DNA from 2 places in the Nonomuraea sp. bgisy101 genome. Region 1 is predicted to be linked to the other one. Evidence: riboswitches for the same ligand, from Rfam matches in the RefSeq annotation. Region 1 holds a riboswitch; the other holds the start of a gene.
What was found. A riboswitch is a leader RNA that binds a small molecule or an ion and turns the genes downstream of it on or off. The one in region 1 is predicted to bind glycine.
Positions count from the first base shown of each region.

Region 2: linked by a shared signal. The riboswitch ahead of gcvP (aminomethyl-transferring glycine dehydrogenase) and the one ahead of gcvT (glycine cleavage system aminomethyltransferase GcvT) in region 1 are both predicted to bind glycine.

Region 1 is NZ_JBYITD010000008.1:336,902-342,264, forward strand. Features, by position in the region: gene AC3EO4_RS18055 (LysR family transcriptional regulator) at 1-18, opposite strand, end outside; gene AC3EO4_RS18060 (hypothetical protein) at 85-579, opposite strand; gene AC3EO4_RS18065 (DUF6286 domain-containing protein) at 579-1,187, opposite strand; gene AC3EO4_RS18070 (amino acid deaminase/aldolase) at 1,288-2,475, shown strand; gene AC3EO4_RS18075 (DUF3618 domain-containing protein) at 2,477-2,806, opposite strand; gene bcp (thioredoxin-dependent thiol peroxidase) at 2,914-3,387, shown strand; tRNA gene AC3EO4_RS18085 (tRNA-Leu) at 3,467-3,550, shown strand; glycine riboswitch at 3,600-3,697, shown strand; glycine riboswitch at 3,698-3,793, shown strand; gene gcvT (glycine cleavage system aminomethyltransferase GcvT) at 3,827-4,912, shown strand; gene gcvH (glycine cleavage system protein GcvH) at 4,909-5,298, shown strand.
Region 2 is NZ_JBYITD010000005.1:168,212-173,574, forward strand. Features, by position in the region: gene AC3EO4_RS11450 (sugar phosphate nucleotidyltransferase) at 1-458, shown strand, start outside; gene AC3EO4_RS11455 (double zinc ribbon and FHA domain-containing protein) at 663-1,166, shown strand; gene ftsR (transcriptional regulator FtsR) at 1,190-1,816, shown strand; gene AC3EO4_RS11465 (bifunctional nuclease family protein) at 2,051-2,521, shown strand; gene AC3EO4_RS11470 (MerR family transcriptional regulator) at 2,715-3,335, shown strand; glycine riboswitch at 3,370-3,461, shown strand; gene gcvP (aminomethyl-transferring glycine dehydrogenase) at 3,610-5,363, shown strand, end outside.

The DNA of each region.
Region 1 (5,363 bases):
ACGAACCTCAAGGTCCACACCGCGAGCTTAAAAGTAAAGAAGCTTTCCAGTAAGGCCCAATCAGGTGGCGGCCACGGGGGCACGTCAGCGACGGACGTGCACGCGGACGATCGCGCCCATGTCGTCCTCGCCGATGTCGCGGCGGACCCTGCCGACGATCTCGCGGTCGAGCTTGGTCACCACCGCGCCCACGTCGGCGGTGACGGGGCAGGTCACCGCCAGCCGCAGCCGGTCCTCACCCACCACCCGCACGCTGGTACGGCTGATCCCGTCCACGTCCTTCAACCCCACGCAGAGCAGGGCCGTACCCGTGCCCGACCGGTTGCCGAGCCTGCCCCAGCCGAGCGCCATGAACAGCCACCGGGTGGCCAGCATGGCGGCCAGCACCAGTGCGAGCGCCAGCCCCCACGAGATCAAGGGGTGCGCGGCGACGAAGCCGTCGAGGTCGGCCTCCAGGACCATGGTGTTCCTGCCCTTGCCGAGCTCGCCGCCGCCGCGCAGGTAGGCGTAGACGCCCGCGCCCAGCAGCACCGCGCCGACCACGCCGAGACCGATCCTGTTGCCGGAGTACTGCCGCATCAGAGCCCCCTCCTGCGCAGCCGCACCACGACCTCGCCCGCGCACATCGCGCCGAGCCCGTTCAGCCGCTCGCCGACGGCGGCGCCGGTCCTGCGCAGCATCTCGCCTGACCGCTCGGCGTCGGAGACGACGGCGACCTCGATCAGGCGGCGGCGCAGCCGCACGCGCACGCTGCGCACCCCGTCGACGTCCTCGGCCACGGACTTGAGCGTCCTGCGCAACCCCGTCCTGGTGATGGCCATGACGATCTTCGGGTCGGCGGTCTCCAGCGCCACCAGCCTGCACCTGCCCGGCACCAGGGCGAGCCCCAGCAGGGCCAGGCCCGTGGCGGCCACCCCCAGCGCTCCCAGCATCAGAGCGGGGTCGGACCATGGGGTCGCGGCCGCCATGGCGACCACCTCGTCGACCGGCACGAGTCCGAGCCTGCCGCCCATCAGCGTGGCCAGGATCTCGGCCGACACCAGCGCCAGCCCGGCCGACAGCGTGAAGGCCACCGCCACGCCCGCGGGGGTACGCGCAGGTCTGAGCACTCTGGCCGCCCTGCGGCGGGGCGTCTCACGCTCGCCCAGAGCGGCTCCGCCAGGCAGGCGCTCCTGGAGTGTTGTCATCACACCGACCAGAGGTACAGGGACCCGCCAGGCCATAAAGCCTTCCCCGCCGCCGGTTTACGGGATCTTTGCCGACGAAAATCGGTATTACCCTGCTTCTATGGACGACCGCCAGCGCTACGACAGGGCCACCGCCGAGTTCGAGCCGCCCTTCGCGATCCTCGATCTGGAGGCGTTGCGCGCCAATGCGGAGAGCCTCGTCCGCCGGGCCGGCGGCAAGCCGATCAGGGTGGCGAGCAAGTCCGTCCGCTCGCGCCCGATCCTGGAGCGCATCCTCGCCATGGACGGCTTCCGCGGCGTCATGGCCTTCACCCTGCCCGAGGCCTTGTGGCTGGTCTCGCACGGCTTCACCGACGTGCTGGTCGCCTACCCCACCGCCGACAGGGCGGCGCTGGCCGCGCTGGCGGCCTCCGAGGAGGCGGCGCGGGAGATCACTCTCATGGTCGACTCCGTCGAGCACCTCGACTTCATCGAGTCGGCGATCCATGACGCCGGTCCCGTCCTGCGACTCTGCCTCGACCTCGACGCCGGGTACGTCGCCTTCGGCGGGCGGTTCCGCGCCGGCGCGCTGCGCTCGCCGGTCCGCGAGCCCGTCCACGCCGCCGACCTGGCCGCCGAGATCGCCAAGCGGCCCGCCTTCCGCCTGGTCGGCCTCATGGCCTACGAGGCGCAGATCGCGGGCGTGGGCGACGACCCGCCGGGCAACGCGGCCTTCGCCCGCGTCATCAGGCTGATGCAGGCCCGCTCGGCCCGCGAGCTGATCGTACGGCGCGGCCGCGTCGTCAACGCCGTCAGGCAGCTGGCCGAGCTGGAGTTCGTCAACGGCGGCGGCACCGGCAGCGTCGATCGCACGGTCAGGGAGAAGGCCGTCACCGAGTGCGCGGCAGGCTCGGGCTTCTTCCACCCCCGGCTCTTCGACTTCTACCGCGGCTTCAGCGGTCGCCCCGCGGCGCTGTTCGCGCTGCCCGTCGTCCGGCGTCCGGCGCTCGGTGTGGTGACGGTGCTCGGCGGCGGCTACCTCGCCTCGGGGGCGCCCGGCCCCTCGCGGCTGCCCCAGCCGTACCTGCCGGCCGGGTTGCGCTACTCCAGCGACGAGGGCGCGGGCGAGGTGCAGACCCCGCTGCTCGGCCAGCCCGCCGAGGACCTGCGGGTCGGCGACAGGGTGTGGTTCCGCCACGCCAAGGCGGGTGAGCTGTGCGAGCGCTTCGCCACGCTGCTGCTGATCGAGGGCGACAAGGTCGTCGAGGAGGTCCCGACCTACAGGGGCGAGGGCAAGACCTTCCTCTGACTCACCTCCTGCGGCGCCTGCCGCGCCACAGGATGATCGCCGCGCCCACCACCAGCACCGCGCCCACGGCGATCAGCGCGGTGCCGATCGGCCGCTCGTCCTCCCACACGTCCTCGGGCTCGTCGCCGAAACGCACCGGCTTGGGTGTGACCCCCACGAGGTCGCCGACCGACGCCACGAAATGCTCGGCCCTTGACTTGACCTCCTCCACGCCCCGCTGGGCCACCCGCTTGGGGCTGACCCTGTCGGCGATGGCGTCGACGGTCTGCGCGAGCTCGGCGCGCGTCTGGGCGATCTTGCGCTCCAGCTCATCAGGGTCGGTGTCGGCCATGGCTCTCCTCTCTCAGGGTGATCAGTCTGTCAGGTCGCATCGCCGTACGGCACAGCGGGCGAAGGCCGAGGGCGAAATGTGTCCCGCCGATTGGTTAGGTTGAGCCCGTGACCGAAACCAAGCTCCAGCCGGGAGACGCCGCTCCGGACTTCACGCTACCCGTGGCCGGCGGCGACGCCGTCTCCCTCGACGCCTACCGCGGCAAGCGCGTCATCCTGTACTTCTACCCCGCCGCGATGACGCCCGGATGCACCAAGCAGGCGTGCGACTTCCGCGACAACCTCGGCCGGTTGACCGACGAGGGCTTCGTCGTGCTCGGCGTGTCGAAGGACAAGACGGACAAGCTGGTGAAGTTCGCCGAGCGCGACGCGCTGACCTTCCCGCTGCTGTCGGATGTCGACCTGGAGGTCCACAAGGCCTACGGCGCGTACGGCGCCAAGAAGCTGTACGGCAAGGAGGTCGTCGGCGTGATCCGCTCGACGTTCGTCATCGACGCCGACGGGAAGATCGAGCAGGCCCTCTACAACGTGAAGGCCACGGGGCACGTGGCGGGCCTGAAGAAGAAGCTGGGGCTGGCCTGACGTCTTCGATCAAGCTCGCGGGCTTGATCGCAAACGAGTGTCTCCGCCCCTGCCCGGGCGCTAAGCTGATGGCGGATGCGCGGGCGTGGCGAAATAGGCATACGCGGCAGGTTTAGGTCCTGTTGGTGGAGACACTGTGGGGGTTCGAGTCCCCCCGCCCGCACCTTTCCCTTGGCGGGCCAATCCGTACTACTCTTGCCTACAGACACCGATGAACCCACGCGGGAGAGCGTCCTGGCATCCGGCCAGGAACCCTGAAGGAGCAAGCCCTCCCCGCGAACCTCTCAAGGCAAAGGACCGCGCGGGCCAGGTGACCTCTGGAAAGCAGGCCTGCGGGGCCTCGCCGAAGGTGAAAGTCCGGCAAACCCGGGCGAAGCTCTCAGGCACCGATGACAGAGGGGGAGGATCCTGGCATCCGACCCATTCTGAGGTGCGAACAATGTCCCGACCGACACCGCTGCGCGACGTACACGAGAGTCTCGGTGCGACGCTGACCGACTTCGCCGGCTGGCTCATGCCGCTGCGCTACGGAAGCGAGTCAGCCGAGCACAACGCCGTCCGCGAGCGGGCCGGGCTGTTCGACCTGTCCCACATGGGGGAGATCTTCGTTACCGGGCCGCAGGCGGCCGAGGCGCTCGACTACGCCCTCGTCGGACACCTGTCCGCGCTCGCGCCCGGCCGCGCCCGCTACACGATGATCGTCAACGAGAGCGGCGGCGTGCTCGACGACCTCATCGTCTACCGGCTGGCCGACCAGGAGTTCATGGTCGTCGCCAACGCCTCCAACTACCTCATGGTCGCCGACCGGCTCACCGAGCGCGCCGAGCGGTTCGACGCCGTCGTCGACGACCGCTCCGACCAGTACGCGCTCATCGCCGTCCAGGGCCCGCGCGCCCAGGAGATCCTCTCCGCCCTCACCGACGCCGACCTCGAAGGCCTGAAGTACTACGCGGGCCTGCCCGGCACCGTCGCCGGCGCCGAGGCGCTCATCGCCCGCACCGGCTACACCGGCGAGGACGGCTTCGAGCTGTTCGTCCGCAACGCCGACGCCGTCGCCCTGTGGCACGCGCTGACCAAGGCGGGCGAGCCGTACGGGATCATGCCCGCGGGTCTGTCCAGCCGCGACACGCTCCGCCTCGAAGCCGGCATGCCGCTGTACGGCAACGAGCTCGACGTCTCGCTCACGCCGTTCGACGCGGGGCTCGGCCGCGTGGTGAAGTTCGACAAGCCCGGCGACTTCGTCGGCAGGGCCGCGCTCGAGCCCGCCAAGGACGTTCCGCCGCGCCGCCGCCTCGTCGGCCTGGTCGCGACGGGCCGCAGGGTCCCGCGCCACGGATTCCCTGTCACCAAGGACGGTGCCGTCGTGGGAGAGGTGACCAGCGGCGCCCCGTCGCAGTCCCTCGGCAGGCCCATCGCGATGGCGTACGTGGACACTGGGATAGAAGAAGGTCTGACCGTTGACATCCGGGGCAGTCACGAGGCTGTGGACCTGGTTGAGCTGCCTTTCTACAGGAGGAACAAGTGAGCACCATCCCTGACGACCTGAGCTACACCAAGGAGCACGAGTGGGTCGGCGGCCTCGACGACGGCCTGACCGTGACGGTGGGCATCACCGCCTACGCGGCCGAGGCGCTGGGCGACGTGGTCTACGTGCAGCTCCCCGAGGTCGGGGCGACGTTCGAGGCCGGTGACTCCGTCGGTGAGGTCGAGTCGACCAAGTCCGTGAGCGAGATCTACGCCCCGGTGGCCGGTGAGGTCGTCGAGGTCAACCAGGCCGTGGTGGACAAGCCCGACCTGGTCAACAGCGAGCCGTACGGCGAGGGCTGGATGTTCAGGGTCCGCATGTCCGGCGACCCCGAGGACCTGCTGAGCGCGGAGGAGTACACCGCGCTCACGTCAGGCGACAACTGACACACCCCGCCGGGGTCCTGCCAGGACCCCGGCATTCGCGAGAGTTGGGCTGCATCAATGGCGAT
Region 2 (5,363 bases), on a different contig from region 1:
CCTCCACCTCGCTCGACGCGCTCACCTCCGCGGCCGCCAAGCCGTACATGATCTTCGCGGGTGACGGCAGGGGTGGCTTCATCGTGCCGGAGTTCGGGCCCACGGTGGACGGCCTGGCCGCCTTCCTGCGCCTGCTCGGCCTCGTGGCCCGCACCCGTCTGACGCTCAGCCAGATCGACGCGCGGATCCCGGAGGCCAAGCTGCTCAAGCGGACGGTCCCGACGCCGTGGGCCACCAAGGGGGCGGTGATGCGCTCGGTGATCGAGGCCGCCGAGGGCTTCCGCGTCGACACCACCGACGGCGTGCGGGTCGTCGGGGACGACGGGCGCTGGGCTCTCATCCTGCCCGCCGCCTCGGAACCCGCCACCGACCTGTGGGCCGAAGCGCACGATTTCGACACAGCAGAGGCATTCCTTGACAGATGGGCGCGCGTCGTGGAGCAGGCCGCAGGAACGTGACAACACAAGTGGCGCGGCGGCATGGACCTTGGGGGCGGCTCGGCGGTAACTTTGTCACCGTCCGAACCGCCGTGCGGCGTCCCGCCTTGACCTTTGCCAGTGATCAGCGTAAGTTGCGGCATTCGCAATCGTGAACGAGCGAGAGGCGTGGGGCGTCCTGATCAACCGTCGCCGCGTTCTCGCGGTAGGAGGCCGAGCCGATAGATGCCGTACGTCTACTGTACGCAGTGCGGTCATGCCAACCCCGAGGATGCCCGTTTCTGCTCCCGGTGTGGGTCGCCGCTGACCAGACATGAGGTCTCGGGAGACACCACCTCGACGATCTCCGTCGCGGGAATCGAGGCGTATGAGGCGGAGACGGCCGACGCCCTCCTTGCCGAGCGGGCCGCCGTCGAGCAACTCCCGCCCGGCGCGGCGCTGCTCGTCGTGACACGCGGCCCCAACGCGGGCAGCCGCTTCCGCCTCGACCGTGACCTGACGACGACGGGCAGGCACCCCGAGAGCGACATCTTCCTCGACGACATCACGGTCTCGCGGCGGCACGTGGAGTTCTACCGGCATCCCGGTGGCGCCTTCACCGTCCGCGACGTCGGCAGCCTCAACGGCACCTACGTCAACAGGGAGCGCATCGAGGAGGTTCCCCTCCACAGCGGCGACGAGGTGCAGATCGGCAAGTTCCGCCTCGTCTTCCTCACGCGGGGCGCATGAGCTCCCAGGCGGCGCGGTCGCACATGAGCATCGGGGAGGTGCTCGCCCTGCTGCAGGGCGACTTCCCCGATGTCACCATCTCCAAGATCCGTTTCCTCGAGAGCGAGGGGCTGATCGAGCCAGAGCGCAGCCCCTCCGGGTTTCGCAAGTTCACCTACATGCACGTGGAGCAGCTGCGCTTCATCCTCACCGAGCAGCGCGACCACTACCTGCCGCTGCGCGTCATCAAGGACAAGATGGCCGAGGAGCTCGGCCGCCCGCGGGCCCTGCCCGAGGCCAAGGAGGTCAGGTTCAGCCGCGCCGAGCTGCTGGAGGCCAGCGGGCTCGACGACGAGACGCTCACCGAGCTCGAGGACTACGGCCTGCTCGCGCCGGTCGCCAGGCGCTATGACGAGGACGCGCTGAACGTGGCCCGCAGCGTCGGCTCCCTGGCCAAGTACGGCCTGCACGCCAGGCACCTGCGCGCGGTCAAGGCCGCGGCCGAGCGCGAGGCCGGTCTGGTCGAGCAGACCGTCGCCCCCATTCTCAAACGGCGCGCCCCCGGCGCCATCGGCGAGGCCGGCGAGACGGCCAGACAGCTGTCGGGGCAGCTCCTCGACCTGCACGCCGCCCTTCTGCGGGCCGCCGTCCGCTCTGTTCTCGGCGGCTGAGTCCCGGCCGCCATACCCGTTCGGGACACGTCCGGCGCGCTCCCGCGCGGCCGCTGCGAGAGTTTCGAACGCCCGCTCCGCCGACGCCGCAGGGGGTGGAGGCGGTGAGCGAAGGGATCACGGAGGCGGGTAGGTTGGCTGGGAGCCTCAGGGGCAGGGATATTACTTACCCAGTGGGTGTTACGTTGAAGTGCGGAAGATTCCGGCCCATGGATCGTGAATTCGGAGCAGCCCGTGTTGCAGATGGAGGTAGTGGGCGTTCGCGTTGAAATGCCCACAAATCAGCCGATCGTTCTGCTCAAGGAGGCGCAGGGTGAGAGGTTTCTCCCGATCTGGATAGGAATGACCGAAGCCACGGCCATCGCCCTTGCCCAAGCGGAGGAGCCGCCGCCCAGGCCATTGACCCACGACCTGTTCAGGGATGTGCTGAGCGCGCTGGGCGTCGGCCTGCGCGCGGTCAACATCGTCGCTCTGCGTGATGGGATCTTCTTCGCCGATCTGGTGTTCTCCAACGGCGTCGAGGTCAGCGCGCGCCCGTCCGACTCCATCGCCCTGGCACTGCGCACCGGTGCGCGGATCTTCGCCAGCGAGGAGGTCGTGCAGGAGGCCGGGGTGATCATCCCTGATGACCAGGAGGATGAGGTGGAGAAGTTCAGGGAGTTCCTTGACACCATCACGCCCGAGGACTTCGGACGCGCTGGGTAGGACTCCCTTCGTGAAGGCTCGTACCCTTGGCCGACACCTGGGGTACGCATTTCACTGCATTTACGCTTCACGACGCGCCGAGCCGGATCGTTGACTGCGGATGGTCACGGTCCTACGGTGCAAGTGAAACCTGTGGTTGTCCTTTGCGAACCCCCAGATCAGACCACGGGATGAGAGAAAGCCGGAGGTCCGCGTGGCGGTCAGCAGCGGCGAGGGAAAGACGGCCGGCCAGGAAGACCCGGTGCGGCGCGAGAGTGCGCGCCAGCGTGCGGGTGAGCAGGGCCTGCTCTTCGACGAGCAGCCTACGACTCTGCCTGGCGACATCGGCTATCGCGGCCCCACGGCCTGCGCGGCGGCCGGCATCACCTACAGGCAACTGGACTACTGGGCGCGCACGGGCCTGGTCGAACCCACGATAAGAGCCGCTCAGGGCTCGGGTTCCCAGCGCCTCTACAGCTTCCGCGACATCCTGGTGCTCAAGGTCGTCAAGCGGCTGCTCGACACCGGCGTGTCGCTCCAGCAGATCCGCACCGCCGTCCAGCACCTGAGAGACAGGGGCGTCGGCGACCTCAGCAGGATCACGCTCATGAGCGACGGAGTGAGCGTCTACGAGTGCACCTCGGCCGACGAGGTCATCGACCTGCTGCAAGGCGGTCAGGGAGTGTTCGGTATCGCGCTGGGCAGGGTCTGGCGCGAAGTCGAGGGATCGCTCGCGGAGCTGCCGGGGGAACGGGCGGCGGTCGAGGACACCGTCCCGGCCGACCATCCCGCTGACGAACTGGCCCAGCGCCGCAAGGCTCGCCGACTGGGCTGATCCCCGAACGCTGGTAGCCTAGGCCTGTAGCTGACGACCCCGTGCGGGAGAGTCCCCGGGCATCCGGGGCGCCGAAGGAGCAACCCTCCCCGGAATCTCTCAGGCATCCAGTACCGCTCGGGTGAGGCAACTCTGGAAAGCAGGCACGCCAGCCAGGCGCGTCTCACCGACGGTGCAAGCCCGCGGAATCGCGGGCGAACCTCTCAGGTTGATGACAGAGGGGGAGACCCGGCATAAGCCCGTGCGCTCTCCATCAGCCTTGGGAGGCAGATCCATGACCGAGCCCCTCAGCGACCTCGCTGCCCCGCCTTTCGCGACCCGTCATATCGGTCCCTCGGACGCCGAGCAGGCCAAGATGCTGGAGGCGGTCGGTTTCGAGTCGGTCGCCGACCTCGTGGCTGTCGCCGTGCCCGAGGCCATCAGGGCCAAGGACCAGTTGAGGCTGCCCGCCGCGGCCGGCGAGACCGAAGTGATCGCCGAGCTGCGGGCGCTGGCCGACCGCAACAAGGTGCTCACCTCGATGATCGGCCTGGGTTACTACGACACGATCACCCCGGCCGTGATCAGGCGTAACCTGCTGGAGAACCCCGGCTGGTACACCGCCTACACGCCCTACCAGCCCGAGATCTCCCAGGGCAGGCTCGAGGCGCTGCTCAACTTCCAGACCGTCGTCTCCGATCTGACCGGCCTCGACGTGGCGGGCGCCTCCCTGCTGGACGAGGCCACGGCCGCCGCCGAGGCGATGACGCTGGCGCGCAGGGCCGGCAAGTCCAAGAGCAACGTCTTCGTCGTTGACGCGGACGCGCTGCCCCAGACCAAGGCCGTCCTGGCCACCAGGGCCGAGCCGCTGGGCATCGAGCTGGTCGTCGACTCCCTCGACGGCGAGCTGCCCGAGTGTTTCGGCGTGCTCGTGCAGTACCCGGGCGCCTCCGGCCGCCTGCGTGACTTCCGCGCCCTGGCCGAGGCGGCCCACGCGCACAACGCGCTGGTGGTGGCCGCCGCCGACCTGCTGTCGCTGACGCTGGTCGCCGCCCCCGGCGACCTGGGCGCCGACATCGCGATCGGCTCCTCGCAGCGCTTCGGCGTGCCGTTCGGCTTCGGCGGGCCGCACGCCGCCTACATGTCGGTCCGCGAGGGCCTGCAGCGGCAGATGCCGGGACGGCTCGTCGGCGTGTCGGTGGACGTCGACGGCGACCCCGCCTACCGCCTGGCCCTGCAGACCCGCGAGCAGCACATCCGCAGGGAGAAGGCCACCAGCAACATCTGCACCGCCCAGGTGCTGCTGGCCGTCATCGCCGGCATGTACGCCGTCTACCACGGCCCCGAGGGGCTGCGCCGCATCGCCCAGCGCACCCACCGCATGGCCGTCACGCTCGCCGCCGCCCTGCGCGGGGGACGGGTCGAGGTCGTCCACGACGTCTTCTTCGACACCGTGCTGGCCCGCGTGCCCGGCAGGGCCGCCCAGGTCGTCGCCTCCGCCGCCGAGCGCGGGATCAACGTGTGGGCGGCCGACGCCGACCACGTCTCGATCGCCTGCGACGAGAAGACGACCCTGGCCCACCTGGAGCAGGTCGCCGCCGCGTTCGGCGTGAGCGTCTCGCTGACCGACCTGGCCGGTGAGGACGCGCTGCCCGGGGAACTGGTCAGGGAAGGCGACTACCTCACCCACCCGGTCTTCCACAGCCACCACTCCGAGACCTCGATGCTGCGCTACCTGCGCAGGCTCCAGGACAAGGACATCGCGCTCGACAGGTCGATGATCCCGCTCGGCTCCTGCACGATGAAGCTCAACGCCACCACCGAGATGGAGCCCATCACCTGGCCCGAGTTCGCGGGCATCCACCCCTACGCGCCCGTCGAGCAGGCCGGCGGCTACGTCGAGCTGGTCGAGACGCTGGAGGGCTGGCTGGCCGAGGTGACCGGCTACGACGCCGTCTCCATCCAGCCGAACGCGGGCTCGCAGGGCGAGTTCGCCGGGCTGCTGGCCATCCGCGCCTACCACCGCGCCAACGGCGACACCCACCGCGA